Regions from separate parts of the Kribbella qitaiheensis genome, predicted to be linked through region 2. Evidence: riboswitches for the same ligand, from Rfam matches in the RefSeq annotation. Region 2 holds a riboswitch; each other region holds the start of a gene.
The links. A riboswitch is a leader RNA that binds a small molecule or an ion and turns the genes downstream of it on or off. The one in region 2 is predicted to bind cobalamin.

Region 1 (9,732 bases), 3.5 Mb from region 2:
GGGCTGCATCACGTGTTGGCGGGGACGTCGGCTGATCTGGGTCATGAGTCGCCGCGGCCCGGGGATCGGGCGGCGGGTCCGGCGGAGCGGCGTTGGTCGGGTGATGTGTTGCGGTCGGTGTCGGACGAGATCGGGCTGGTGCTGGGCGCTCACCGCCGGACGGCGGCGCGGTGGCTGAACCGGGCGGCTGTTCTGGTCGAGCGGTTCCCCACCACCCTCGCGCTGCTGCGCGCCGGCGGGTTGCCGGCGGCCGCAGCGCAGCACATCGCCCACGAACTGGCAGTCATTGCCGACGGCGATCTCCGCGCCGGCGTCGAGAAGGTCGTGCTCGCGTGGGGTCAACGCTATGGCTGGGCGCGGATCAAGCAGATCGCACACCGCGAAGCGGCCAAAGTGCTCGCGGAGTACGAGTCGCTGCTGCATGCGCAGCGGCAGCTGGAACGCACCACCTACACGGTGTCCCACGATGGCGGGATGGCCGATCTGGTGGTGTCGACCTCGGCGATCGACATCACCGCCATCATGGCGGCCCTGACCGCGCGTTGTATCGAGCTGCAACGCCAAGGCGATCCCCGCACCCTGGACCAGCTCCGCACCGACCTGGCCGTTGCCCGCCTCCTCGGCCATGACCAAGCCACCGCGGCCCCCGGCGCCGCTGCGGGTGAGGCACCGAACCACCCCGGCCCCTCCACAGCCCACCCCGACCACACCAACAGCGCCCACCCGGGTTCTGAGCCCGCGTCCGGGGACGCCGCGAATGATCGAGGTGCGACCGCCGGCCGAGTTGCTGACGCGGAGACCGCACCGAGTACAGCCTCGGCTGCGGCGCCAGGTGCGCCAGGTGCGGCAGGTGCGGCAGGTACGGCGCCGGGTGCGCCGGGTGTTGCGGCGGGTGTGGCGCCGGGTGCGCCGGGTGTGGCTGGTGCGGTTGGGGTGTTGCCGGAATCGGGGTTGAACCCGGCGGTCGGGGTCCAGGTGGTGATCCACTGCACCTACGCCGAGGCCGAAGCACTCGCCACCGGCGCGGTCTGCACCGGCGGCGAACTCGAAGGCTACGGAACCCTGCCCCAAGACGCCCTCGCGATGGCCTTCACCCGGGCCAAGTTCAGATACAGGTTGACCGACCGGTCCCCGAAGTCCGATCCCGCCCGGTACACACCGAGTCCGGGACTGGACCAGCACGTCCGCGACCGGGACCGGCGCTGCCGGTTCCCCGGCTGCAACGCACGCGTCAAATACTGCGACCTCGACCACCGCGTCCCGTTCCCGAAAGGCCTGACCGACGCCGACAACCTCGAGGCCTTCTGCCGCCAACACCATCGCCTCAAGCACCACGGCAACTGGCAGATCTTCACCACCGACACCGGATCACTGATCTGGATCAGCCCCACCGACCGCGCCTACATCGACCCACCAGCCATACCCCACGCCGCCTGACTTCACCGCACGCCCTCGCATCTTGACGCGCCCTGCACCCACCCTCCCCTTCACCGGTAGAGCGTCGTCCTGCCGGCTTGGTCACAGGCGGTTGCTGGTGAGGTTCGTCTCCGGAGGGTGGGGCGCGCTGGGTGGTGTGGAATGATCGCCGGGACGGTTGGAGAGGAACACCGGTGACGGCCCTGAGGGGCTTAAGTCCGGGGCGGTCCCGCCACTGTGACCGGGTGAGTACCCGGAAGCCAGGACATCTCCCGTCGTCCACCAGGGAGCGCTCTCCGCGTTCCCGGTGAGCCAGGTGCCAAGGCGGGCGTGGATACCCGCAGGACGAAGGGAACCACCGCCCATGCGGCCAGCTCCACCCACCTCACAACCCACCCCCAGCTCTCACCCGGGTTCCGACCCCGCCCCCGTCTCTCACGCCGCCCCGGGTTCTAGCCCCGCCCCGGGCTCTAGCCCCGCCCCGGGCTCTAGCCCCGCCCCGGGCTCTAGCCCCGCCTCCAACTCCCACCCCGCGCCGAACTCCCACCCCGCGCCGGGTCCGCACCCGGCCCCGCTGGCCCCGGGCGCTTCGCACCGTGGGGTGTTGTCGGATGGCTTTCCGTTCACCGCGGTCGTCGGGATGGAGGGGCTGCAGCTCGCGCTGATCCTCGCCGCGGTGTCGCCGGCGATCGGTGGGGTGCTGATCCGCGGCGAGAAGGGGACGGCGAAGTCGACCGCGGTCCGGGCGCTCACCGAGATCCTGCCCGCCGTCGAGGTGGTGACGGGCTGCCGCTTCTCCTGCGACCCGGACCACCCGGCTGCCGACTGTCCCGACGGCCCGCACCAGGTCGGCCCCCACGAGCTCAGCGTCGAGATCGGCCTCGAGAACGGCGGAGAGCGCTCCCTGCGTCCCGCCCGCCTGGTCGAGCTTCCGGTGGGAGCGACGGAGGACCGCGTACTCGGCTCCCTGCATCTCGAGCGAGCGCTCTCCGAAGGCGTCACGGCGTACGAGCCGGGGCTGCTCGCCGCCGCGCACCGCGGACTCCTGTATGTCGACGAGGTCAACCTGCTGCACGACCACCTGGTCGACGTACTCCTGGACGCGGCGGCGATGGGCCGCGCGACGGTCGAACGGGACGGCGTCTCCATCACCCACCCGGCGCGATTCGTCCTCGTCGGCACCATGAACCCCGAAGAAGGCGAGCTCCGCCCGCAGCTGCTCGACCGCTTCGGCCTGACCGTCGACGTCGTCGCGAGCCGCGACCCCGCCGTCCGCGTCGAGGTGATGCGCGCGCGGCTGACCTATGAGGCCGATCCGACCGCGTACGTCGCCCGGTTCGCCAACGCCCAGCGCGAACTCGCCGAGCGGATCGTCAAAGCACAGAGCCTGCTGACGGACGTGATCCTGACCGACGCCGCGCTCCGCCAGATCGCCGAGATCTGCGCGTCGTTCGACGTCGACGGGATGCGCGCAGACCTCGTGACCGCCCGTACTGCGGTCGCGCACGCCGCCTGGTCGGGGCGCACGGTGGTCGAGGTGGAGGACGTACGAGCCGCAGCCAAGCTCGCCCTGCCCCACCGCAAACGTCGCAACCCGTTCGACGCCCCCGGTCTCGACGACGAGCAGCTCGAGCAGGCGATCAACAACAGCACCCCACCCGAACCCGACCCGGACGACGACCCCGAAGGCGGCCCGAACGGCGGCCCCGAGGGCAGCCCGAGCGGTGGCCCGGACAACGGCCCGGGCAACGGCGGCCCAGATGGCGGCCCGGATGATCGAGGCCCCGGAGGGCAAGGCGCCCGATGCCGCGGCGTCCGAGGACGATCCGTCGGCTCTCGACGCGGACCAGGTCTCCGAGCGCGACGCGACGACCCCGCCGAACGCGACGCCCAAGGCGGGCCAGGCCGGACCGACCCCGACCGGTCAGGTCGAGGCAAGCTCCGAGCCCTACAAGGCTCGCCTCCTGAGCGTCCAAGCCGCAGGCGCCGGCGTGGCCGGTCGCCGCTCCCGCGCGATCACCGAAGTCGGCCGCGTTGTCGGCGACCGAGCAAGAGTCGGTCGCGAACCAGGCCGCCCGCACCTGCTCGCCACGATCCGCTCAGCAGCACCCCACCAACACGCCCGTGGTAGGTCAGGCCCCGGCCTCACCGTCCGCGGCAACGACATCCGCCTGGCCGTCCGCGAAGGACGCGAGGGCAACCTCGTCCTCTTCTGCGTCGACGCCTCCGGCTCGATGGGCACGAAGAGGCGGATGGGCGAGGTGAAGACCGCGATCGTCTCTCTCCTCCTCGACGCCTACCAGCGACGCGACAAGGTCGGCCTGGTCACCTTCTCCGGTGCCGCCGCCACGGTCGCCCTGCCGCCGACCGGCAGCGTCGAGACCGCAGTACGGCGGCTGGAATCCCTTCCGACCGGTGGTCGCACCCCGCTCGCCGAAGGGCTTCTGCAGGCAGCCGACGTACTACGAATCGCCGCGATTCGGGATCCGCGGCGCCGGCCGTTGCTGGTGCTGGTCACGGACGGCCGCGCCACGCAAGGTGAGAAGGCGTTCGCGAGAGCGAAGCAGGCAGCCGGTTGGCTGGCGATGCAAGGGATCGCGAGCGTCGTGGTGGACTGCGAACCGCGTCGCGGCGTACGGCTCGGACTGGCCGCCGAGCTGGCGACCGACCTCGGCGCGGAGTACCTGGATCTGGGTGAAGTTGCTGCGGGCAACCTTGTTCGCGCCGTCACGGATCGGAGCGCCGCCTGATGCCACAAGGACAACCGAGCGTCGTACCGAAGGACGGTCTGACCACCCGGCAGCGCCGGAACCGGCCATTGCTGATGGTGCACACCGGTGAGATGAAGGGGAAGTCGACCGCGGCGTTCGGGATGGCGCTGCGCGGCTGGAACCAGGGCTGGAACATCGGCGTCTTCCAGTTCGTCAAGAGCGCGAAGTGGAAGGTCGGCGAGGAAGAGGCGTTCAAGGCGCTCGGACAGTTGCACGAGGCAACGGGTCAGGGCGGCCCGGTCGAGTGGCACAAGATGGGCGAGGGCTGGAGCTGGTCGCGCAAGGCCGGTACCGAGGAGGACCATGCCGCCGACGCGCTCGAAGGCTGGCGTGAGATCCAGCGCCGGATCGAGGCCGAGACGCACGATCTCTATGTGCTGGACGAGTTCACCTACCCGATGAAGTGGGGCTGGGTGGACGTCGACGAGGTGGTCGAGACGCTGACCAAGCGGCCGGGTCACCAGTACGTGGTGATCACCGGCCGCAACGCCGACCAGCGCCTGATCGACGCGGCCGACCTGGTCACCGAGATGACCAAACTCAAACACCCGATGGACACCGGCCAGAAAGGCCAGAAGGGCATCGAGTGGTGAGCCCGCAATCAGCTGGTCCACGGCAACCAGTGCGGGACGGTGGCCGGTGGTGAGCACGCAGTCACTCGGTCCGCGGGCGCTTTGGGTTGAGTGCGAGGTGGGTGGGCCGTGGTGAGCATCCCGCGGGTTGTTGTTGCTGCGCCTTCGTCGGGGGCGGGGAAGACGACGGTCGCGGTTGGGTTGATGGCTGCCCTGCGGCTTGCCGGTCATCGGGTTGCTGGGTTCAAGGTCGGGCCGGACTACATCGACCCCGGGTTCCACGCGGTCGCGACCGGTCGGCCGGGCCGCAACCTCGACCCGATGCTGTCCGGCGAGGAACGGGTCGCCCCACTGTTCGCCCACGGCGCCGCCGGTGCGGATCTCGCCGTCGTCGAAGGCGTGATGGGCCTCTACGACGGCGCGCTCGGCACCGAGGGATACGCCTCCACCGCACACGTCTCCAAGTTGCTCAGGGCACCGATCGTGCTCGTGGTCGACGCCTCCGCGGCCGGCCGCAGCGTCGGCGCGGTCGTCGCCGGATTCGTCTCCTTCGACACCGGCGTCCGGATCGTCGGCGTGATCCTCAACAAGGTCGGCTCGGACCGCCACGAGGCCGAGGTCCGTGCCGGCGTCGCGCCCACCGGCGTACCGGTCCTCGGCGTACTCCGCCGAGACACCCGCCTGACCGTCCCCAGCCGCCATCTCGGCCTGATCCCCGCCGACGAACAACGCGAGCAGGCGGTCACCGCGGTGGAAGCCGCCGCCGAACTCGTACGGCAGGGCGTCGACCTGGAAGCCTTCGTGGCAGCCGCGAAGGCCGCGTCCGAGCTGGACGTCGAGGCCTGGGACCCGGCCGCCGAGGTCAGCCCGGCGGAGGAGGGCCGACCGGTGATCGCGATGGCGGGCGGCCCCGTGTTCTCCTTCCGATACACCGAGACCGCCGAACTGCTGACCGCCGCCGGTGCCGAGGTCGTCACCTTCGACCCGCTCCACGAGCCGTTGCCAGAGGCAACTTCAGCCCTGTACCTCGGCGGCGGATTCCCGGAGCTGCATGCCGAGGCACTCTCGGACAACGCCGAACTCCGCAAGCAGGTCGCGACCGAGATCGCCGCCGGACTGCCCGTCGTCGCGGAGTGCGCCGGCCTGCTCTACCTGTGCCGTGAACTCGACGGTCACCAGCTGACCGGCGTCCTGCCCGCGACGGCTCGTATGACGAGTCGCCTGACACTTGGCTACCGTACGGCGATCGCAGCGACCACGACGGCCATCTTCGACGAGGGGCGACGCGTTCGCGGGCACGAGTTCCACCGCACGACGGTCGAGTACGACAGCGACGTCGACAGCGCCTGGTATCTGCCCGGCGGCGTCCAGGAAGGTGTTGCCCGTCCGAAGATCCACGCGTCCTACCTGCACCTGCACTGGACGGCCACTCCGGACGTGCCTGCCAGGTTCGTGGCAGCCGCTCGCGTCTATGCGGGGTTGGAGAAATGAGTCTGCTGCTGGGGATCGGCCTACGCTCCGGTACGTCGTACCGCGAGCTCCGGGACCTCGTGGAGACCGCCTTAGCCGGTCTGGACCCGCGCGACGTCGTACAGGTGGTCACTGTCGACGGCAAGGAAGCAGAACCGGGGCTGCAGCGACTAGTGGCCTCACTGGGCGCCGAGTTGTTCACTGCACCCGCACTGGAGCTGTCCCAACAACCAGTACCGACGCCTAGCGAGCAGGTAGAGCGCCTAACCGGTACTCCGAGCGTCGCCGAGGCCGCCGTGATCCTGAGCGGCGCGGAACTTGTAGTACGCAAGCAGCGCTCGGCACGAGCCACAGTCGCCATCGGGAGACTGCCCGAGCCGACCGAGGATCACACAGCGGCGCCCGGGTATCCACTGGCTGAGCGGGAGACCGTGCATCGGGTGCTGGCCGAGCGGCGGGATGTACGCCGAGGATTCATCGACCAGCCGATCGCCGATGACGTCCTCACCCGTGTGCTCGAGTCGGCGCATCGGGCGCCGAGCGTGGGGCTGAGCCAGCCGTGGGATTTCGTCCTGATCCGAGACATCGCGACCCGGCGCAAGGTGCACGACCTTGCGACCGCTCAGCGGGATGCGTTCGCGGCGTCGCTGCCTGCTGACCGCCGGAGCAAGTTCGACGGACTGAAGATCGAGGCGATCCTCGACACTCCTTTGAACATCGCCGTGACCTGCGACCCCGGCCGAGGTGGCCGGCACGTACTGGGACGTCACGCAGACCCACGAACGACCTGGTTCTCGGCGGCGATCGCAATCCAGAACCTGTGGCTGGCTGCTCGCGCCGAAGGCCTCGGTGTCGGCTGGGTGTCGTTCTTCGAGCCCGGTGAGGTCGCCGCCGTACTGGATCTGCCCGCGCAGGTAGAGCTGGTCGGGTACCTGTGTGTTGGTCATGTAGAGGAGTTCGCCGCCGCGCCCGAGCTGGTGCGGAGCGGTTGGGCTGCCCGCCGACCGCTGTCCTGGGCCGTACACCAAGAGGCGTGGGGAAGACGTGGTCTGCCGGGTGAGCCGCCCTCGCAGGTGATCGTGCAAGACGCAGTACGGGCTGAGGGTGTAGCAAAGCATGTCGGTGCGCAGGTGGTGCACCTGGTTGTGGTTGATGCGGTGCAGCCGGAGTTGCTGGAGCGGCCGGAGGTTCTCGTAGTACAGGTGGGTGCGGAGAAGCCTGCTGCGGACTTCGGAGTGCTCTGGCGACCAGCGCGTTCAGCGGACGAGGCAGTGGAGCTCGGTGTCGAGGTGGCACGGGACCTGGTTCTGCAGGGCGTGGGGGAGATCCACGTAGAGGTAGTAGCCGACTCCGAGGTGTCGCAGAGCCTTGCGCGAGGCGTACGGCTGGGTGGGCTCGCTTGCGGCATCACATGCGTAGATGAGCCGGGCGGGGTGCGAGACTCCTCCGCATGACCGTCCCACCCCAAGGCCCAGCGCCTATGCATGTACCCGCGTTCTCGATGAAGCAGCGGATCACCTTGATGGCGAACAAGTACGAGCTGATCGCCACCAACCCGGATGGTTCTGATGGACCCCTGCTGGCGTTCGCGCAGCAGAAGCGGATGGCCTTCAAGGAAGAGGTCACCTTCTACACCGACGACACCAAGTCCCAGGTGGTGTTCTCGTTCAAGGCACGCAAGCGGCTCGACCTCGGCTCCGGGTACGACGTGTTCGACCCGCAGGGCCAGCCGATCGGCTGGTTCAAGAAGGAGTTCGGCAAGAGCCTGCTGCGGTCCAGCTGGCAGCTGGGCGGCGGAGAGGTGCAGTCCAACGGGACCGAGCGGAACGCGACCGTCGCGATCGTCCGGCGGCTCTGGGAGTTCGTCCCGGTCGCCGGCGACCTCCCGCTGCCGTTCATCTTCCACTTTGACTTCAAGGACCTCACCACCGGCGAACTGGTGCTGGCGGTGGAGCGCAAGGTGTCGGTCCGGGACCGCTACCGCGTCACCGCGCCGGATCCCCGCCTCGACTTCCGCGTCGCGGCCGCGATGACAGTCGCCCTGGACGCCCTCCAGAGCCGCTGAGGCTCCTCTAGAACCGCTGAGCCCTGCTGAGTTCGCACTGCCGTGGAACCGCTGATCTGGTGCTGAGATCTACCCGATCGGCGGTACCGCGGCTGCCTCGTACTGCGATCGTCGTACGCCGCGCTCCCTCTTTTGGGTGATTCGACCCTGACACCCCTTGGTTCGGGGTGGGCGCGGTGCGAGTCTTGTAGACATGGGAGCAACGCAGCGGAGTCGACGATGGTTGGTGCCGGTCACGGCAGTCGCGCTGGTGGCAGGCGTGGGGGCGCTGGGGCCGGTGGTCGCGGATGCCTCTCCGGATCTGCCTGGGATCACGGCGCAGGACCTGCTCGCCAAAGTGCAGACGGCCAAGGTCGACGGGCTGTCCGGCATGGTGACGTCCTCGACGGATCTCGGTCTGCCCGCGATTCCAGGGCTCGGCGGCGACAGCTCCAAGTTCACTGACCTGCTGACCGGCAAGCACACCGCCCGGGTCGCCTTCGCCGGTCCGGACAAGGCCCGGGTCTCGGTGATCGACGACATGGCCGAGCGGACGCTGACCACGGACGGTAAGACCGCCTGGGTGTACGACTCGTCCAAGCGTGAGGCCACCAAGCTGGCTCTGCCCGCGCACCCGGCAAAGCCCGAGGTCGCGCCGGAGAAGCAGACGTACGACCCGCAGGCCGTCGCCAAGCAGTTCCTGGGTGCCATCGACCCGTCCACCAAGGTGGAGGTCAGCGGCACCGAGAAAGTGGCCGGCCGCGACGCCTACAAGCTCCGCCTGGTCCCGAAGACCGACAAGACGACCGTGGGTTCGGTGACGCTGGCGATCGACTCGAAGACCTGGGTCCCGCTCCAGGTGACCGTGATGCCGCGGACCGGCAAGGACCCCGCGGTCCAGCTCGGCTTCTCGGCGGTGTCGTTCGACGTACCGGCGGCGAGCACGTTCGCCTTCACCCCGCCGAAGGGCGTCAAGGTGACCGAGGAGAAGCTCCCGGCCGCCCGCCACACCGAGCCGAAGGGCCTCCCGAAGCCCAACGGCACCAAGCCGGACACCGGTAAGTCCGATGCCGACAAGCCGACCGTGGTTGGTAAGGGCTGGGAGAGCGTCGTCGTACTGCGAGGCGCCAAGCTTCCCGCGGATGCCGGCCCGCTCGGCCAACTGCTGGCAAAGGCTCGCACGGTCCAGGGCACCTGGGGCTCCGGCAAGATCCTGACCACCAAGATGGTCAGCGCCCTGATCACAGACGACGGCCGCGTCTTCATCGGCCTCGTCTCACCCGACACCCTCCAGGCCGCCGCGGCCAAAGCTCCCCGCTGACAACCCGAAGCGATCCGGGGAGCGCTGACAAGGTGAGCACCGAACCACCACCAGCGCGCCCGGACCGGGGCGCTGGCGGCGCATCGGGCGCCGCTGTCGGTCCGCGCGCGAGCACCGCCGGCGTACCGGCCGTGACGG
Region 2 (9,732 bases):
TGCGATCAGCGCCGCGCTGCACGCCATCCACCGCGACTCCGCCCACCACTGGACGTTCCAGACACTGGCCGCACAGGCGGGCCTGTCCCGCGCGGCCTTCGCCAAGCGGTTCACCGCACTGATCGGCCAACCGCCCCTCGCCTACCTGACCTGGTGACGCGTGACCACCGCGGCGCGGATGCTCCACGGATCCGACGCCCCGCTCAGGCACGTCGCTGCCCAGACCGGCTACACCTCAGAATTCGCCTTCGCCAACGCCTTCAAACGCCAGTACGGCACCGCACCCGGCAGATACCGCCGCCACCGCCAACCGGGAACCGGGAACAAACAACAGACCTGGGCGTAACCACACCTCAGCCAGCTGCTTGGCGGCCACACGACACAGCTTGCTCACCAGCGTTACGGACCGGTCGAGGCCGCCGAGCTGAAGAGACGGTTGGGGCAAAGCAGTCGCCGAGCTCACTCTGGCGGCGGCGTGGGTTGGGCGGGCTCAGCCACAATGGGGTGGTGAAGGTACGTACAGTTCTTGGGGATCTGTCGGCCGGTGAGTTGGGAGTTACCGACTCGCATGATCATCTGTTCTTTCGTAGTGCGCTGCTTCCAGGGCAGGAGTTGGATGATCCTGAGGCGGCGTTGCAAGAGGCAAAGGATTTTGCGGCTGCCGGTGGGCGCACGATCGTGCAGTGGACGCCGTACGGGCTGGGGCGGGGCGCGGAGTGGTTGCCGGAGATCGCGAAGTCGGCTGGGGTGCACGTGGTCGCGGCGACCGGGTTTCATCGGGCCGACCATTACGCCGCCGAGGTGGTCGCCGAAGTCAGGCCGAGGCTGGCGGAGTTGTTTGTTCGGGAGTTGACAGACGGGATCGGCGATACCGGTGTGAAGGCCGGGATGATCAAGGTGGCCGGGGGTTTCCACGTCCTCGATGCTCATGCGCGCGAGGTCCTGATTGCCGCCGCGGAGGCGCATCACGCGACCGGGGCGCCGATCGGGATCCATCATGAACTGGGCAGCGGCGCCGACGCGGTACTGGAGCTGTTGGTGGACGACCGGGGTGTGCCGCCGACGAGCGTGATCCTGGGGCACCTGAACCGTTTCCCCGATCACGAGCTGCATCTCGAAGTGGCCGCCCGTGGCGCGTTTCTGGCCTTCGACGGGCCGTCGCGGGCGAACAACGCGACGGATCCGCACCTGTTCGAGTGCCTGGGCGCGCTGGTCGATGCCGGGTACGCCGGTCAGCTCCTGCTCGGCGGCGACACCACCACCGCGAAAGCGCGGGGCGCGACCGGCGAGGGACCGGGGATGCCCTATCTGCTCACCGGGCTCCGGCCGCGCTTGATTCGCCGGTTCGGCGAGGAGTTCGCTGCCGACATGTTCGTCGCCAATCCCGCCCGCGCCTTCGCGGCTCCGTGGGCCGGATGACTGCCTGTCGGTGCAGGGCCGGGTTCCGGGCGTGGGAAATCTGTTGCCGGAGGCACGGGGGCGGTACGGTTCGCTCGTGAATACCGTCGCGCAGATCTTCGTCGGCCTCGCCGGCGCCTTCCACTTGGCCGTGTTCGTGATGGAGAGCCTGCTGTTCCGGAAGCCCAGCACCTACCGGCGCTTCCTGATCCCGAACGAGACCGAGGCCGCGATCGCCCAGCCGTGGGCGTTCAACCAGGGCTTCTACAACCTGTTCCTCGCGCTCGGCGCGTTCGGCGGCCTGATCGGCGGTGGCGACAAGGGACACGCGATCGCGCTGTTCGCCTGTGCCTGTATGGCCGGCGCCGGCATCGTCCTGGTCGCGTCGAACCGCAAGATGCTCCGCTCGGCGGTCCTGCAGGCCGGTCCGCCGATCATCGCGCTGGTGCTCGCCGCCGTCCTCTGATCTTCAAGTGCACTTGAAGTCGAAGGGTTGACTTCAAGTGCACTTCAACGCCGAGTCTTCTCGGCATGACCGCGACAGCTGAACTCCCCGCCGACCAGCAAGAGCCCGCCATCGATCAGCGCGGCGCCGGCCGTCTGCCAGGCGTGCTTGCGCCGCAGTACCGCGCTCTCACGATCGGGATGGTCGCGCTGACCGTGCTGGTCGCGTTCGAGGCGCTCGCGGTCGCCACCGCGATGCCGACGGTGGCGCAGGCGCTGAACGGTCTGCCGCTCTACGCGCTCGCCTTCGGTGGACCGCTGGCATCCGGCGTCGTCGGCATGGTGGTCTCCGGCACCTGGAGCGATCTGAAGGGGCCGACCCGCCCGCTGTGGCACGGCACCGGCTGGTTCCTGGCCGGCCTGCTGATCGCCGGCCTCGCGCCGTCGATGGAGGTCCTCGTCATCGGCCGTTTCGTCCAGGGCTTCGGGGCAGGCCTGCTCACGGTCGCCATGTACGTCGTGGTCGGTCACCTCTACCCGGCCAGGCTCCGGCCGAAGATCTTCGCCGCTTTCGCCACTGGCTGGGTCGTGCCGTCCCTGGTCGGACCCGTCATCGCCGGGCTCATCGTGGAGCACTCGAGCTGGCGGATCGTCTTCCTCGCCGTACCGGCGATGGCGATCCCGGCGGCGCTGGTGATGCGACCGGGTCTGGCTCACGCGGGGACCGTGACCGAGCAGCGCGATCAGAGGATCTGGGGCAAGCAGGCGGTATGGGCGGTCGTCGCGGCGGTCGGTGTCGGAGTGCTCAGCTACGGCGGGCAGCAGCACGGCGTACTGCAGGTTGCGTTGCTCATAGCGGGTCTGGCCGGAGTTGTCGCGTTCGCGCCGAAGCTGTTGCCGAGTGGGACGTTCAAGCTGGCGTCGGGACTTCCTTCGGTGATCGCGCTGCGGGGTTTGGTGGCTGCGTCCGGGTTCGGTGCAGAGGTGTTCCTGCCGCTGATGCTGACCCGTGAGCGTGGACTGTCGCCGACGTACGCCGGGCTGGTTCTGACGGTGAGCGCACTCAGCTGGACCGCCGCCTCCTGGTACCGCGGACGTCCGAAGCAGCCGTTCTCGCACGCGGTCTTCCTGCAGGCCGGGATGGTCTCGATCGTGCTCGGCATCGTGACGGCGACACTGACGCTGAACCCGAACGTGCCGGTCCTGGTCGGCGTGCTCGGCTGGAGCCTCACCGGACTCGGGATGGGCACGGTGTTCCCGACCGTGTCGGTGCTGGTCCTGGAGTACTCGAGCCGCGAGGAGCAGGGCGCGAACAGCTCGGCCCTGTCACTCAGCGACTCGTTGGCCACGGCAACTGTGCTCGCCATCGGCGGCTCGGTCTTCGCCGTCATCGAGCCGCACTGGCCGATCGCGGCCTACCTGACTGCCTTCGGACTGCCGGCACTCATCGCCCTCGTCGGCGTTCTCGCTGCCCGGCGTACAGCCCGGTAGTGCTACTCCTTCGAGCCGGTGACGGCGATGCTGGCGCCCAGGCCGATGATCATCAGGCCGCCGGTGCCGCCGACCAGCTCGAGGCGGCGGGGGGAGCTGGCGAACCATTCGCGAGCGGTGCCCGCCAGCAGGGCCCACAGGCCGTCGGAGCACAGCGCGATGGTGATGAAGATCAGGCCGAGAAGCAGGATCTGAAGCGTCGCGGATCCGGCCTCCTTGTCGACGAACTGCGGCAGGACGGCGGCGAAGAAGACAGCGGTCTTGGCGTTCGTGACGCCGACCAGGAAGCCCTGCCGTAGTACGCGCCTGGCGCTGCCCGGCTTGACCTCGCCGGCCAGTGCCGCGGCGAGCGACTTGCGAGTCCGGAAGGCGTGGACGCCGAGATAGATCAGGTACGCCGCGCCGGCCAGCTTCACGATCGTCAGCACGATCGCGCTCGCGGCGATCAGGGTGCCGAGGCCGAGTGAGACGGCGACCAGCATGACGGAGGCGCCGGCGGTGTTGCCGAGCATGGTCAGCACCGCCTCACGGCGGCCGACGGCGAGCGCCCGGCCGACGATGAACAGCACGCTCGGGCCCGGCACGATGATGATGATCAGGGCGGTGATCGCGAAGGCGATCAGGTGGTGAGCTGACGGCATCTGCCAACCGTAAGCTCCGTCGCAGCACTTTGCAGCTGGGTTTCGATGGGTGGGAAACATCACCCGCCGCGCCGCGGTCCGTTGACCCTGACGGAACGCGACGGCTACGGTTCGGGGGACAACCTGCGGTGCCATGAGGGAAACCGGTGAAAGTCCGGTACGGCCGCGCCACTGTGAGCGAGCTCAGCTCGTAAGTCAGGACGCTCGGACACCAGCAGCCTTTCGAAGGGGACGCGCACTTCCCTAGGAGGTCCAGATGAACACACCTGTTTCCGCCACGTCTGTCGCCGTACCGGCTCTTTCGCCGCGTCTGCTGGCACTCGCCCTGCTGACCGTGGGCCTGGCGCTGATGCTCGCCTACCTGGTCGGCTTCGACCAGGGCGCGCTGTCCCGCTCAGGCATGTACATGCACGAGCTGATGCACGACGGCCGCCACCTGCTCGGCGTGCCCTGCCACTAGCAGTTCTGTCTAACCACCCTCAGTACGTCCTCGGCCCGGACTCGGGCCTTCGGAAAGACAGGTCTGCCATGCGTACCTTCGGATCCCTCCTGGTGCGCGGACTGATCGTCGGACTCTTCGCCGGCCTGCTGGCCGGAACCTTCGCCTACGTGACGGGCGAGCCGCGGATCGACTCCGCGATCGCGATCGAAGAGGCCAACGCGTCCGCGCACTCCCATGACACCGGCGCCGAGCACGAGCACGCGGAGGGGGAGAAGCCACTCGTCAGCCGTGACGGTCAGCGAGCCGGACTCTTCCTCGCCACCTCCCTGTACGGCGTGGCGCTCGGCGGCATCTTCGCCGTCGGCTTCACCCTGCTCCGGCGCAAGCTGCGGACCAAGAGCGACACGTACGCCGCGCTCGGCCTGGCCGCCGCGGGCTACATCGGGATCGTGCTCGTGCCGTTCTTCAAGTACCCGCCGAACCCGCCCGCGGTCGGTGATCCGGACACCATCACCAAGCGAACGGTGACGTACCTGCTCACGCTGGTGATCGGCCTGCTCGCTGTCTGGGCCGGTGTCACCGCGTCGCGGTGGGTGCAGCGGTTCGGCGAGCTGCCGTGGATCCGGCTGGCCGGCGGTGGCGTTGCGCTGGTGGCGACCGTCGTGGTGGGGTACCTGATCCTGCCCAAGATCAACGAGGTGCCCGACACCTTCCCGGCGACCTTGCTCTGGCAGTTCCGACTCGCCTCGCTGGGGACGCAGACGGTGCTGTGGACGCTGCTCGGAATCGGATACGCTGCGGCGGTCGACCGTCGTACGCCGGTAGCCGTTGACTCGAAGGTGGTCGCCGCTTGACCGCACTGACTCTGGTCGCCCACGCGCTCACTCCGGCGCTGCGAGGGCTTGTCCTCGGCGGCGCTGCCGAGCCGGATGCCGCCAGTCTCGAAGCTGCTCGCGAGCTGAAGCTGAACGCGGACGAGGTGTTCGCAGGGCCGGAACCGGCCGCGGTGAAGACCGCGGAGGCGCTCGGACTCACCCCGAAGGTCGAGGTGGCGCTGCGGGACCGCGAGTACGGCGACTGGACCGGGCGCAGCCTGGAGGAGTTGCTGACCGCGGATCCGCAGCAGGTGGGCGGCTGGCTGGAGCATCCGCACACGGCACCGCCCGGCGGCGAGAGCGCGAACGACGTGCTCATCCGGGTCGCCGACTGGCTGGGTGACTTGTCCTCGGCCTCCGAGGATGGCGCCAAGAACGTGGTCGCGGTCGTGCATCCGGCGGTGGTCCGAGCGGCGGTTCTGTACGTGCTCGAAGCGCCGGCTGAATCCCTCCGGCACGTCGACGTGCGACCGCTTTCGGTGGTCCACCTGTCCGCCCACACCGGAGCTTGGTCACTCGTCTTCGGATAATCGGGTCTTCCCGTTAGAGAGTTCCAATGTCAGACTTCGGAGACCTTTGAGTCACGGAGCGCTGACGGGGAGTCGCGATGGCGGACGAGTTCGAGCTGCTGGTCCGGCGGGTGCAGGAGCTGCCCGCCGAGGTAGCGGCGTACGAGACACGTTCGTACTTCGCTTCGCTGGCACCTGACGTCGCGCTTCGGCTCGCGGAGACGCGGCCCGACGAGGTCGGCTCGCTCGACGGCGCACCGGCCGTACTCCGGTATCGCGCGAACCACCTCCGGCTCGTCGACGCCCGCGATCGGCTGCGGGCCGCGGGGCCGGTGGGGGAGCATGAGCGCAAGCGGCTGGAGACCCTTGACGAGCTGCTGACGCCGGTCGCGAGCGCCGAGGTAGATGCTTCAGGCAACGTTGCGAAGGTGCTCCGGGACCGTCAGTTCCTCGCGATCCAGCCGGACGGGCAGGGCCGGGCGGTCGAAGTACTGGGAGATCTCGATCGGGCGCGCAACATCGCCGTCCTGGTTCCGGGGATGGGCAACAACCTCGAAACGCTGCGTGGGCAGGTGGATCGGGCCGATCTGATCCGGCATGAGGCCGGGCCCGGTACGGCCGCGGTGCTGTGGCTCGACTACGACTCGCCGCAGGGTCTGCGGGAGGCGGCGAGTAAGCGATCCGCGATTCAGGCTGGGCCGGCGCTGCGCCGATTCAATGCCGGCCTGGACACCGAGAGGTTGCCGGAGGCAAAGGTCACCTTGGTCGGGCACAGCTACGGTACAGATGTGGTCGGTCAAGGGATGATGCAGGGCGTCCGGGTGGACCGGGTGGTACTCACCGGCAGCCCCGGAATCACCAAATTCGTCAACCAGGCCTCGGATTTCGTCCCGGAGCCGACCAGACTGTACGTCGAACGCGCGCCCGGCGACTACGTGTCCTACAGCGAGTGGCACGGCCCGGACCCGGCGACCTTCCCGGACGCGATCCGGATGGCGACGAACGACGAGGCCGTCTCGGTGCATTGGCACAACGAGTACTACCGCCAGAACAGCGAGGCGCTCCGCAACATCGGCCGGGTGGTCCGCGGCGACCTGGCGCACATCACCACCACCGACACCAGCCGGTCACAGGAGTCGAAGCTGGCACTGGGAGTTTCCTGGGCCGACCCGTTCAACAGCGCCGCGGCAGCCGCCGGCAAGGTGTATGACGGAGTCGTGTCCCTGACCAAACGCTCCCACCCGAACCAGGTACGCGCGAACGCAGACGGAAGCCGCCCCGGCCGAATCCCGTCGAAGCCGGTAGGCCGCGCCCATACGCGGCGTCCAGAAAGGCCAAGCCGATGACGGCGTGTGCGTTGGGGTCGACCTCCACCGACGCACGAGCGGTGGAGCCGACGCGATGACACTGCCCGAAGCACGCGAGGTGCTCCGTACCGAACTGCTCGCAGTCGCGGCAGCCGTAGTACCGGGTCAAACTCCCGTCATCACCCACGACCCCGGCCCGATCAACCCTGGCGCCCTCTTCGACGGCCGCGGCCCGGCCACGATCTGCTCAATTACCGTCGAAACCGGTGAACCCGACGTGACTCCAGACCCAGCGGCTGCCATCACCACCGCAGCCTCCGCCCTGACCGCCCGCGGCTGGACCACCGAGATCGCCCCCCAGGAAGCCGGCCACCACCGCCTGGCAGCCACCCGCGAGGGCTACACGGTCGCCGTCCACGCCTGGCTCACCGACTGGCGCATAACCTTCACCGGCGACACCCCGTACTCCGCCTAGCCCCGCCCCATGCCACCTCCTGGTCCGCCGACCGCACCTCCAGCCAGGCAGTCGTCTCGAAACGGCTGCCGAGCCGAGGCGGGATTGGTCGGGATCAGGCGGGAATGAGCGTGGCCGGCTGGGTATTGGTCGGCTACTGGCCGACGACTGCCTTGCTGGCGGTCCGGTCCACCCCGAAATGAGCCGGGGTCGCTCTCGACGAACCCGATCACGGCCGAATCGGACCCGAATCGGCCTGCGTGGCGCCTCAGTGGAAACAAACTTGCACCTGCAGACAAAAGGTTTCCAGCTAGCGCGAAACCCACCCCACCAGCAGTTGCCCCCAGCAACAAGACCACGATCGCCTCCCCCAAGCCTTCGGCCGACTTGACCGCCCACCCCGAGCAGCGCTCACCTCCCAGGATCCAGCCAGCTAAGCCAACGACGCCCGGGCGGCTCATTCCTCTCCGCGGGAGACCGCGAAACCAGGCTCGCCTCGCCGGAGCGCCACCAACGCGGCTCGCCTCGCCGGAGCACCACCGGCCCGGCTCACCTCAGCGACCCGAGGCGGCGACGGAGGAGCCGGGGAGGGCGTAGTGCTAGCTGGTGGTGGCGCGTTCGCTGGTGCCTCGGAGGACGCAGAATTCGTTGCCTTCGGGGTCGAGCATGACAACGTAGCCGGAGCCCGCCGGCGCGTTTGGTTCGCGTTCGTCCGGGGCTCGCCAGTCGTCGTAGACGGTGGCGCCGAGGGTTAGGAGCCACTCGACTTCCTCGTCGCGGGTGGTGTTTGGTTCGAGGTCCAGGTGGAGGCGGTTCTTGACGGCCTTGGGGTCCGGGTTCTGCCAGAACAGCAGGGTCATCGAGTCGGTCGTGACCGAGACGCCCGGATCACCGGGGAAATCGTCGTCACCGAGTTTGCCGTTCAGCACCTTGGCCCACCAGGTTGCCAGCGTGTGCGGGTCCTGGGTGTCGAACGTGACTGTGCGCACTTTGGAGGTCATCTGCGGAGTCTCCTGCAAGCGGCTAGCTCTCTGCCACCGAATTGTCCGGTTTGCGGAAGAAGACGCAGGCGCCTCGTCTGGTGCTGTCCAGGTCGGTGACGAAGGTGGAGTGAGGGGTGAACCCGGCCGCCGTACCGACGGACGCGACCTGGTCGGGGGTGCGGTGGTGGACGTAGATCGACATCGGGTGACCGCCGTACGCCGAGGTCACGTGTCTGGTCTGAGTTCCTTCGTGGAAGCCGACGAGTAGCTGTCCACCTGGTCTCAGCACGCGGTGGAACTCGGCGAAGGCGGTCTCGTACGCGTTCGGCGGAAGGTGGATGCTGGACCACCAGGAGACGATGCCGCCCAGTTCGCCGTCGGGCAGGTCGAGCGCCGTCATGGAGCCGACCTCGAAGCGGAAGTCCGGGTAGTCGCGGCGGGCGACCTCGATCATTCCCGGCGACAGGTCGATGCCGAAGGCGGGCAGGCCGAGGGACTGCAGCAGCCCGGTGACGCGCCCGGGTCCACAGCCGACGTCGAGAACCGCCCCGGTCGAGCCGACCAGTGTGGCGAAGTTCGTCAGCAACGGGATCTCCCACGACCCGGCGCTGCCGACAAGTTTGGCGTAGTCGGTCGCGACGGTGTCGTAGGAAACCCGGATCTCGTCGAGGTAGGAAGTCACCTCGCAGAGGCTAGAACGGGGCACCGACAGTTTCGGCGCCCAGGCAACTCAGGCCTTGCCGAGAGCCTGCTTCTGCTTGCCGAGGCCGTCGATCTCGCACTCGACGGTGTCACCCGGCGACAGATACGGGAACCGGCCGGACAGCGCGACACCTTCCGGCGTACCGGTGTTGAGAAGGTCGCCCGGATCCAGGGTCATGTACTGCGAAAGGTCGCGGATCAGCGCCGCCACCGAGAAGACCATGTCCCGGGTGTTCGAGTCCTGCCGGACCTCGCCGTTGACCCAGGACCTGAGTCCGAGGTTCGTCGGGTCGACCTCGTCGGCCGGGATCAGGGCCGGCCCGAGCGGGTTGAAGGTCTCGCAGCACTTGCCCTTCGACCACTGGCCGCCGGACACCTCGATCTGGAAGGTCCGCTCGGAGACGTCGTTGGAGACCGTGTACCCGGCGATGCAGGCGAGTGCCTCCTCGTCGGTCTCGAGGTACCGGGCGGTCTTGCCGATCACGA
Region 3 (9,732 bases), 2.7 Mb from region 2:
GGTGTCGCCGGGTTGCGCGACCGGGCCGAGTGCGTTCAGCAGCGGGTGAAATTCGACGATGTAGAGCGATCCGCCTGGCTTCAGCAGAGCGTGGACGACCTCGGCCCACGAGCGGAGATCCGGGAGGTAGCAGAGCGCGCCCTTGCCGGTGTAGACGACGTCGAACTGCCTTCCCTGCAGCGCCTCCGCCGCGTCGTACACGTTGGCGTACACATACTCGACGTCCACCTCCGCAGCAGCCGCGATCCGGCGAGCTTCTTCCAGCGACTTCGCCGACAGATCGAGGCCCACGGTCCGCGCGCCTCGTCGAGCGAAGGCGATCGTCTCGGTGCCGAGATGACACTGCAGGTGTACTATGTCGCGCCCCTCCAGCTCGCCGAGGTCTTCCCACTCGTACTCGGCGAACCAGAAGTCCGCCGGCCGGTCGTAGAACTCACTGGCCGCGTGCAACGCCGCCCGCGCGTCCCAGTCCGCCTCGTTGGCCGCCACCATCCGCAGTACATCCGCTTCCAGTCCCACCGAACCGCCTCCTCGTCACGCTGAGAAACCAGTCTCTCCAGCGCGGGGTGCAGCGGCCGGAGTTCTCACTGCCTGTGAGCGAGCCGGCGGGAGACCCTGCTACCGATCTCCCGCCCGCTGTCAGAAGGTCGCTTCGGCGGTGATCTTCGCGTACGCCGTACTGAATTTCCCATCCGGAACGCAGTTCATGACAGCTGTCTGCCCTGGCTCCAGGTCGCTGCTATTGCAGTCGACATTCCCCAGGACTTCACCGTCCTTGGTCAGGAACTTGAAATGCAGGAAGGCCGTGGACGTCGCGTCGCTGACGTTCTTCACCTTGCCGGTGATCGAGAACATGCCGAGCTCGTTCTTGACCGCCCAGCCGGCCAGCGTCTCGTGCTTGCCGATCGAGAAGGCCTGGCCGGCCTTCACATCGCGCGGTGCGTTGCGGGCCGTGGTGTCGTCGATCCCCTTCGAGATGTCATCCGCGGCCTTCCCCAGGAAGGCCACACAGCCGCCGACTCCGAGCACCGCCAAAGTCAGCAGCACCAGGAACACGTTCCTGACGGTGTGCTTCTTCTTCGGCGGCTGGAAATATGGCGGCTGAAACTGCCCCGGCTGCTGGTATTGACCAGGCGGTGGCATTTGTCCAGGCGGCTGGAATTGGGCAGGCTGCTGCTGCGAGTCATGCGTCACGAGTTCCCCCTCATGCAATGGACAGTGCGCTCCGGGCCGCGACCAGAAGTCGTTCCCCCGGCCCGTTCACTGCAGGCGACCATACGCCTGATCGCCACGCTGGGTAATCACGATTCGGTCTCACTGATTGAGTGCACAGCATTTGCCGAGGTACTTCTTGTTCAAGGTTGCCACTTAACCTTGAACAACGGATACTCGGGTTCATGGCTCGGGTGGAGTTGCATCGGTGGCCGGGGCACCCGGATGGGTTCACCCGGGCTGAACGGCTGGGCGGGTCGTACGAGTTGTACTTTCCGGATCCGCTGGTTGGGCGGGAGTTCGATCTCGACGACGAGGTGCTGGCAGCGTTGGAGGATGCGGCCGGGGATCTTGCGCGGCTGGATGCGACGGCCGCGGTACTGACCAATAGTGAAGCGTTGGCGCGGTTGTTGTTGCGGGCCGAGGCGGTTGGGTCGTCGCAGATCGAAGGGCTTGTGGTTGGGGCGCGGCGGTTGCTCAAGGGCCGAGGCGCTGAGGGGTGATGCTCGGCATCACGATGTCACCGCCGACGAGGTGCTCGGCGCAGTCGATGCGATGACCTGGGTGACCGAGTCCGTGGAGACCGGCGACAAGCTCGAGGTGGAGCATCTGCTCGAAGCGCATCGGCGATTGATGGCGCATTCGCCGACGCCGGAGTACGGCGGTGAGGTGCGTTTCCTGCAGAACTGGATCGGTGGCCGCTCCCCCGCCGAGGCGTACTACGTTCCACCGCCCGCGCAGCTGGTACCTGAACTGCTGGCGGACCTGATGGCGTTCATCCGCGAGTCGCGGTTGCCCGTGCTGGCGAAGGCGGGGATCGCGCATGCCCAGTTCGAGACGATCCATCCCTTTGCCGATGGCAACGGTCGTACCGGGCGCGCGCTGATCCACCTGATCCTGCGCGCCGAGGGACTCGTCGAACGGACCGTTCCACCGGTCTCACTATCGCTGGCGACCCACGCCACGCAGTACGTCGAAGCGCTCACCGCGTTCCGGCACACGGGAAAGGCGACAAATCCACGAGCCCGTACTGCGGCCAACCGGTGGCTACTCATGTTCGCCATCGCGTGCAGTCATGCGACAGCCGAGGCTGCCCGCTTCGAGCGAACCGCCTCGGAGCTCAAGTCCGCTTGGCGGGAGAGAGCAGCTCCGGTACGAGCCGGGTCCGCCGCTGACCTGCTCATCAACACGTTGCCGGCAGCCCCTGTTCTCACCCTCGCGGCAGCAGCCCGGCTGATCGACAGATCTCAGCAGGCCGCCAACCAGGCCCTCACCCGATTGACCGCCGCCGGCGTACTGCGCGAGGTCACCGACGCGCGCCGCAACCGCGTCTACGAAGCCCCCGAACTCATCGATGCATTCACCCTCCTGGAACGCCGTTTCGCCAGCCCCGCCGCCGACACCCGCATCGAACCTCCGAACCGTCCAGTGCCATCAAGCCCCAACCGGCCCTGACCCGCGTGGACCGGCCCATCGCCGCCTCCTCTTCGCACAGCAAACTGCCGCGCGATCGACTAGCAGATCGCGTGGCCGGGCGCCACGACCGACACACCTTCGTGAGTTGACTTCCGCTCGTCGGTCGAGGTTCAATTCGAACATACGTTCGAAGCTCGATCAAACGGGGAGTGTGAGGAACTGTGATGCCGGAGCCGTTCGACTGGGACATCCTGCAGCGACCGTCCGCGATGGCGATGGTGCGGGGACAGCTCGGCTTCAGCTGGATGGTGTTGTCCGGGCGGCTCGCCGCGCTGACCGACGAGCAGTACTTCTGGCGCCCGAGCAGCCAGGCATTGACCGTCGTACGACGGCAGTACGCCGGGCGCTTCAGATCGATGGGGTCCGGCGAGTGGGTCGCGCAGTGGCCGGACGAGCCGGATCACCGCGGACCGCGGACCATCGCCTGGCTGATCGCCCATCTGACCGAGACCTTCTTCGAGCGCTGGGAGTGGACCTTCGGCGCCAGCAGGCAGGGGCCGGGCCGACATCACCCTGCACGGCAACGCCCAGGACGCGGTCGCCTGGCTCGCGCACTGGGTCGATGCCTGGCAGGAGTCGATTGCCGGACTGGACGAGGAGCAGGCGATGACGGTCGGCATCAGCCAGGCAACCGAACTCGACGCTTCCGAGCCGTTCGGCCATGTCGTCCTACGCCTCAACCGCGAACTCATCCACCACGGCTCCGAGATCATGACCCTGCAGGACCTCCATGCCCTCGCCGCCTAACCAGCGCCGGACCAACCAGCACGGGACCGACCATCGCCGACCTGAGCTACCTCGGCGACTTGACCTGCCCCGGCAGCCTGACCTGCACCGCTTGTCCGACCCGTCCCGGCGATCTGAGCCGCCTCGACAGTCCCACTCGTTCCGGCAGCCCGATCCGCTCGGGCTTCCGGACCAGAACGCCTGGCCGCCAGGGCGCGGATTCTCCAACCACCGCTCAGGAGAGCGTCTTGGTGGCCAGGTCCCATCTTGACATCGCGGCGTGCTGAGATGATTTCCACAAGATGTGCGACACGCGGCGCGTCGCGGCACTACATGTGGGGGTTCTGTGGCTAAAGTCTCTACTACTGGCGAACAGGGGAATCCGGTGGAAATCCGAAGCTGCCCCGCAGCGGTAAGCGGGGAATGTGCTCCGTGAGCCCGAATACCTGTCGCCGGTGCGTGTGCCGCCGGCGCACGCTGTCCGAGGCCTCGAGGGCGGGCCGCAGGGCGTGACAGCAGAAGATCAGCAAGATGGTGGGCAGCAGCCCCGGACCGGGTCGTAAGACGCGGGTCGGCACCTAGCACCCCATCGGGTCGTGAGCACCCCAGGCCGGGGTGCCGCGCGCGCTGATCGACCCTGTCCCGTCGTGCGCTCCACTCCCGGGTCCCGGTCGTCAAAAGACTCGCGTGGAGAGAGCGCTTGTGACCATCGTTTCGCCATCCCAACCGACCATCGGCCAACCGGCCAGCGGCCAGCCGACCAATGGCGCACCCGGTCAGTCGGCACCGAACCAGCTGACCGTCGTACGCCGTGACGGCAGCAGCGCCGCGTTCGACCCGACCAAGATCTCGGTCGCCCTGAGCAAAGCCTTCCTGGCCGTCGAGGGCACCGAGGCCGGCAGCAGCCATCGGGTCCGCGATCTCGTCACCGACCTGACCGACCGCGTTGTCACCACCCTCACCAGCCGCGGCGACGCGCGGCGCAGCGTGCAGGTCGAGGACATCCAGGACCAGGTCGAGCTCGCCCTGATGCGGGCCGGCGAGCACCAGGTCGCCCGCGCCTACGTGCTGTACCGCGAGGAGCGCACCAAAGCCCGGACGCCCGACACAGCGGCCGAGCTCAGCACCAAGCCGGTCATCAACGTCCGCGCGGCCGACGGCACCAGCGCACCGCTCGACGTCGAGCGCCTGCGCGTGATCGTCGCCGAGGCAGCGGCGGGTCTCGGATCGGTCGACGCCGAGCTGATCCTGAACGAGACGCTCGGCTCTTGCTACGACGGCATCGCCCAGCACGAGGTCGAGCTCGCCCTGGTGATGGCGGCCCGCGGCTACGTCGAGACCGAGCCGGAGTACAGCTTCGCCGCCTCCCGGTTGCTGCTCGACCAGATTCGTCGCGAGACGCTCGGCCGCGTGCACGGTGAGCCGCGGCAGGCGAGCCAGGCCCGACATGGCCACGGCGTACGTCGACTACTTCCCGCTCTACATCCAGACCGGGATCGAGGCCGGGCTGCTCGACCCCGAGCTGGCCACCTTCGATCTGGCCAGGCTGGCCGCGGCGATCAAGCCGGAGCGCGACCTCGACTTCGCCTTCCTCGGCCTGCAGACCCTCTACGACCGCTATCTCCTGCACATCGACAAAACAAGGTTCGAGCTGCCGCAGGCCTTCTTCCTCCGGGTCGCGATGGGGATCTCCTTGAAGGAAGAGAACCGCGAGGAGCGCGCGCTCGAGTTCTATGAGCTGCTCAGCTCGTTCCGGTTCATGTCCTCGACGCCGACCCTGTTCAACTCCGGAACGACGCGGCCGCAACTGTCGTCCTGCTTCCTGACCACGGTCGACGACGACCTGTCCGGCATCTTCGCCGGCATCCGCAACAACGCGCTGCTCGCCAAGTACTCCGGTGGACTCGGCAACGACTGGACCCCGGTCCGCGGCATCGGCGCCAAGATCCGCGGCACCAACGGCGAGTCGCAGGGCGTCGTACCGTTCCTCAAGATCGCCAACGACACCGCCGTCGCGGTCAACCAGGGAGGTAAGCGCAAGGGTGCGGTCTGCGCGTACCTCGAAACCTGGCACATGGACATCGAGGAGTTCCTCGACCTCCGCAAGAACACCGGCGACGAGCGCCGTCGTACCCATGACATGAACACCGCGAACTGGGTGCCCGACCTGTTCCTGCAGCGGGTCGAGGCCGGTGGCGACTGGACCCTGTTCTCCCCCGACGAGGTCCCGGACCTGCACGACCTGTACGGCGCGGCCTTCGCCACGGCGTACGAGAGCTACGAGCGGGCAGCGGATCGCGGCGAGATCCGGGTGTTCCGCCGGGTCAAGGCCGTCGACCTGTGGCGCCGGATGCTGACCGTGCTGTTCGAGACCGGTCACCCGTGGATCACCTTCAAGGACGCGTGCAACCTGCGCTCGCCGCAGCAGCACGACGGCGTGGTCCACTCGTCGAACCTGTGCACCGAGATCACCCTGAACACCACCGTCGACGAGACCGCGGTCTGCAACCTGGGCTCGGTCAACCTGGTCGCGCACCTGACCGGGACCGGCCTCACAGCCGCTGGTTTGGATGGCGAACTCCTCCGCGACACCGTGAAGACGGCAGTCCGGATGCTCGACAACGTGATCGACGTGAACTTCTACACCACGCCGGAGTCGGAGCGCGCGAACCAGCGGCACCGTCCGGTCGGCCTCGGCCTGATGGGCTTCGCCGACGCGCTCTTCGCGCTGCGCATCCCCTACAGCTCCGACGCCGCCGTCGCGTTCGCCGACAGCTCGATGGAGCAGATCAGCTACCACGCGATCGAGGCCTCGAGCGACCTGGCCGCCGAGCGCGGCCGATACCAGACGTACGACGGATCACTGTGGAGCCAGGGCATCCTGCCGATCGACTCGCTGGAGCTGCTGCGGCAGGCCCGCAACGGCGATCTGACCGTCGACACCGGCAAGGAGCTCGATTGGGACGTACTGCGGGTGAAGGTGCTCCGCGACGGCATGCGCAACTCGAACGTGCTGGCGATCGCGCCGACCGCGACGATCTCCAACATCTGCGGCGTGAGCCAGTCGATCGAGCCGATCTACCGCAACCTGTTCGTCAAGTCGAACATGTCGGGCGAGTTCACCGTCGCCAACCCGTACCTGGTCGCCGACCTGAAGGCGCGGGGGTTGTGGGACGCGGTGATGGTGTCGGACCTGAAGTACCACGACGGCATCCTGTCCCAGATCGATCGCGTCCCGGCCGATCTGCGGGAGCTGTACGCGACGGCCTTCGAGATGGACCCGATGTGGCTGATCAAGGCGGCATCGCGTCGGCAGAAGTGGCTCGACCAAGCCCAGTCGCTGAACCTCTACATGTCGGCTCCGTCCGGCAAGGCGCTCGACGAGCTCTACCGTTCAGCCTGGCGCTACGGGCTGAAGACGACCTACTACCTGCGCTCGCAGTCGGCCACCCACGTGGAGAAGTCCACCCTGCAAGGGACGGACGGCCGGCTCAACGCAGTACCGGTCGCAGCCGCACCGGTCGCGGCAACTCCAACGCCGGCTCCCGTCGCATCGCCGATCACGACCAGCGCAGTACCGGCCACTCCCCCGGCGCCGGCGCCCGAAGTACCGATGGACGATTCATTGCTCGATGCACCTGCCGTCTGCCTGATCGACGACCCCGACTGCGAGGCCTGCCAATGACCACCACCAGCAACGTGACCGGACTCGGTTCGATCGCCGTCGGCGCTTCCCGGATCGAGGTCGCCGACAAGGCGATGATCAACGCCCGCGCGGACGTGAATCAACTGCTGCCGTTGAAGTACCAGTGGGCCTGGGAAAAATATCTTGCCGGGTGCAACAACCACTGGATGCCGACCGAGGTCTCGATGCAGGCCGACATCGCGCTGTGGCAGCGTCCGACAGGGGCCAAGGACGGCCTGACCGAGGACGAGCGGCTGATGCTGAAGCGCAACCTCGGCTTCTTCGCCACCGCGGAGTCGCTGGTCGCGAACAACATCGTGCTCGCGGTCTACCGCCAGCTCACCAACCCCGAATGCCGTCAGTACCTGCTCCGCCAGGCGTTCGAAGAGGCCGTGCACACGCACACCTTCCAGTACATCTGCACGTCGCTCGGGCTGGACGAGGGTGAGCTGTTCAACATGTACCGCGAGGTGCCGTCGATCTCCGACAAGGATGCCTGGGCGCTCAAGTACACCCAGCACCTGGAGGATCCCGACTTCAAGACCGGTACGCCGGAGACCGACACCGACTTCCTCCGCGATCTGATCGCGTTCTACGTGGTCTTCGAGGGGATGTGGTTCTACACCGGCTTCGCGCAGATCCTGTCGCTCGGCCGGCGGAACAAGATGGTCGGTATCGCCGAGCAGTACCAGTACATCCTGCGCGATGAGTCGATCCATCTGAACTTCGGCATCGACTGCATCAACCAGATCAAGCTGGAGAACCCGCACCTGTGGACCGAGGCGTTCCAGGCCGAGGTGCGCCAGATGCTCACCGAGGCCTGCGAACTCGAGGTCGCCTACGGCCGCGCCACGATGCCGAACGGCATGCTCGGCCTCACCGCCGACCTGTGCGAGCAGTACATGCACTTCGTCACCGATCGCCGCGCCGAGCAGATCGGCATCAAGCCCATCTTCGGCGAAACCCGCAACCCCTTCGGCTGGATGTCCGAAGTGATGGACCTCAAGAAGGAGAAGAACTTCTTCGAGACCCGAGTCATCGAATACCAATCCGGCGGCGGCCTCAGCTGGGACTGAAGTAGCTGCCGAAGGACTCAGTTGCGTCCGAAGGGCCGGGGGTCCTGCCCCTCGGTCCTTCGGACGCAAGTGCGCCGGTTGGTTCTCGCGTTAGCTGGAGACCTCTTGTCAACATCGAGGCCCGATCCCACCCCGGACCACTGCCTGGCTGAACGTCCGGTCTCCCCGCCCGAGGCCGGCAGACCCAGCTGACCAACCGCGTCCAGGCGTCCGTCCTCGCGCAGCACGCCGGCCACACCTGAGCGCAGGGGTCAGCTGTAGGTGACGTCCAGGACTCCGATGACCTTGTCCAGGCGGGCGGCGACTCGGCCGGCGTCGAAGCCGGCGCCTTCGACGACGATGTGGAGGGTGCAGGTTTCCAGGCAGAGTTTGAGTTCGCGGACGTCGTAGGGGTTCAGCTGGACGGCGATTCGGGCCAGTAGGCCGCGCGTCTCTACTACATCTGCGGTGAACGTGGTCAGGACGCGCTCCGGTACTGCGTACGTAGGCGCAGCCTCCGCCGTACGACTGTCGACCATCGTCATCGGACGTCCTCCTTGTGGCGAAGCAGGCCGAAGGTGACGCCGTCGACCAGCGCCTCCCAGGAAGCCTCGACGATGTTGTGCCCGACCCCGACCGTCACCCAGGAACCTTCCCCGTCGGCCGTCTCGATCAGAACTCTGATGACCGCGTCCGTGCCATGACCCTGGTCGAGGATCCGGACCTTGTAGTCACGCAGGTCGAACTTGTTCACCACCGGGTAGGCGCGTTCGATCGCGGACCGCAAGGCGTGGTCGAGCGCATTCACGGGGCCATTCCCCTCGCCGGTGACGATCTCGCGATCCCCACCCGCCACCAGCTTCACCGTCGCCTCGGAGACGGCTTCACCCTCGGCGCGCGATTCGGTGATCACCCGCCACGACTCGACATCGAAGAAGCTCGGCCGGGCACCGGCGACCTCCTCGGTCAGCAGCAGTTCGAACGACGCGTCGGCGGCCTCGAACGTGTACCCGCGCGACTCCATCTCTTTCACCCGGTCCGTCACCCGGCTGACCAGTTCACGGTCGTTGCCGAGGTCGAAGCCGAGTTCGCGGCCCTTCAACTCGACACTCGCCCGGCCGGCCATCTCCGAGACGAGCATCCTCATGTCGTTGCCCACCAAGGCCGGATCCGTGTGCTGGTAGAGATCGGGATCCACCTTGATGGCGCTGGCGTGCAGGCCCGCCTTGTGGGCAAACGCTGACACCCCGACGTACGGCTGCCGGTTCGACGGCGGCACGTTCGTCACTTCGGCGATCGCATGCGCGATCCGATACGACTCGGCCAGCCGGCCGGGCGGAAGGAGTTGCATCCCGCGCTTGAGTTCGAGGTTGGCGACGACCGCGAGCAGGTCCGCGTTGCCGGTGCGTTCGCCGTACCCGTTGATCGTGCCCTGGACGTGCGTGCAGCCGGCCTCGACCGCGGCGATCGAGTTCGCGACCGCGCAGCCGCCGTCGTTGTGGGCGTGGATGCCGAGCCGGGCACCCGTCGACTCCAGTACGTCGCGGACGATGTCCTGCAGTTCGCGCGGCAGCGTGC

Region 1: it holds a riboswitch for cobalamin, as region 2 does, so the genes downstream of both, F1D05_RS43335 (ATP-binding protein) here and F1D05_RS19675 (CbtB domain-containing protein) in region 2, are expected to answer to the same signal.
Region 3: it holds a riboswitch for cobalamin, as region 2 does, so the genes downstream of both, F1D05_RS39845 (ATP cone domain-containing protein) here and F1D05_RS19675 (CbtB domain-containing protein) in region 2, are expected to answer to the same signal.

What each region holds. Positions count from the first base shown of each region.
Region 1 is NZ_CP043661.1:7,660,649-7,670,380, forward strand. It holds gene F1D05_RS36265 (HNH endonuclease signature motif containing protein) at 1-1,437, shown strand, start outside; cobalamin riboswitch at 1,570-1,707, shown strand; gene F1D05_RS43335 (ATP-binding protein) at 2,021-3,547, shown strand; gene F1D05_RS41605 (VWA domain-containing protein) at 3,651-4,166, shown strand; gene cobO (cob(I)yrinic acid a,c-diamide adenosyltransferase) at 4,166-4,780, shown strand; gene F1D05_RS36280 (cobyrinate a,c-diamide synthase) at 4,892-6,250, shown strand; gene bluB (5,6-dimethylbenzimidazole synthase) at 6,247-7,683, shown strand; gene F1D05_RS36290 (hypothetical protein) at 7,710-8,294, shown strand; gene F1D05_RS36295 (LolA family protein) at 8,521-9,594, shown strand.
Region 2 is NZ_CP043661.1:4,188,539-4,198,270, reverse strand. It holds gene F1D05_RS19700 (helix-turn-helix transcriptional regulator) at 1-157, shown strand, start outside; gene F1D05_RS40465 (helix-turn-helix domain-containing protein) at 161-346, shown strand; gene F1D05_RS19695 (phosphotriesterase family protein) at 508-1,419, shown strand; gene F1D05_RS19690 (DUF1304 domain-containing protein) at 1,496-1,864, shown strand; gene F1D05_RS19685 (MFS transporter) at 1,930-3,333, shown strand; gene F1D05_RS19680 (LysE family translocator) at 3,336-3,974, opposite strand; adenosylcobalamin (AdoCbl) riboswitch at 4,110-4,180, shown strand; gene F1D05_RS19675 (CbtB domain-containing protein) at 4,231-4,434, shown strand; gene F1D05_RS19670 (CbtA family protein) at 4,503-5,270, shown strand; gene F1D05_RS19665 (histidine phosphatase family protein) at 5,267-5,821, shown strand; gene F1D05_RS19660 (alpha/beta hydrolase) at 5,899-7,146, shown strand; gene F1D05_RS19655 (hypothetical protein) at 7,202-7,582, shown strand; gene F1D05_RS19650 (VOC family protein) at 8,161-8,562, opposite strand; gene F1D05_RS19645 (class I SAM-dependent methyltransferase) at 8,585-9,226, opposite strand; gene F1D05_RS19640 (fumarylacetoacetate hydrolase family protein) at 9,275-9,732, opposite strand, start outside.
Region 3 is NZ_CP043661.1:1,465,160-1,474,891, forward strand. It holds gene F1D05_RS06655 (class I SAM-dependent methyltransferase) at 1-519, opposite strand, end outside; gene F1D05_RS06660 (FxLYD domain-containing protein) at 640-1,143, opposite strand; gene F1D05_RS38675 (Fic/DOC family N-terminal domain-containing protein) at 1,398-1,715, shown strand; gene F1D05_RS06665 (Fic family protein) at 1,777-2,667, shown strand; partial or broken gene F1D05_RS06670 (DinB family protein) at 2,934-3,435, shown strand; cobalamin riboswitch at 3,745-3,882, shown strand; partial or broken gene F1D05_RS39845 (ATP cone domain-containing protein) at 4,117-4,443, shown strand; gene F1D05_RS06680 (ribonucleoside-diphosphate reductase subunit alpha) at 4,862-7,099, shown strand; gene F1D05_RS06685 (ribonucleotide-diphosphate reductase subunit beta) at 7,096-8,175, shown strand; gene F1D05_RS06690 (hypothetical protein) at 8,427-8,699, opposite strand; gene cimA (citramalate synthase) at 8,696-9,732, opposite strand, start outside.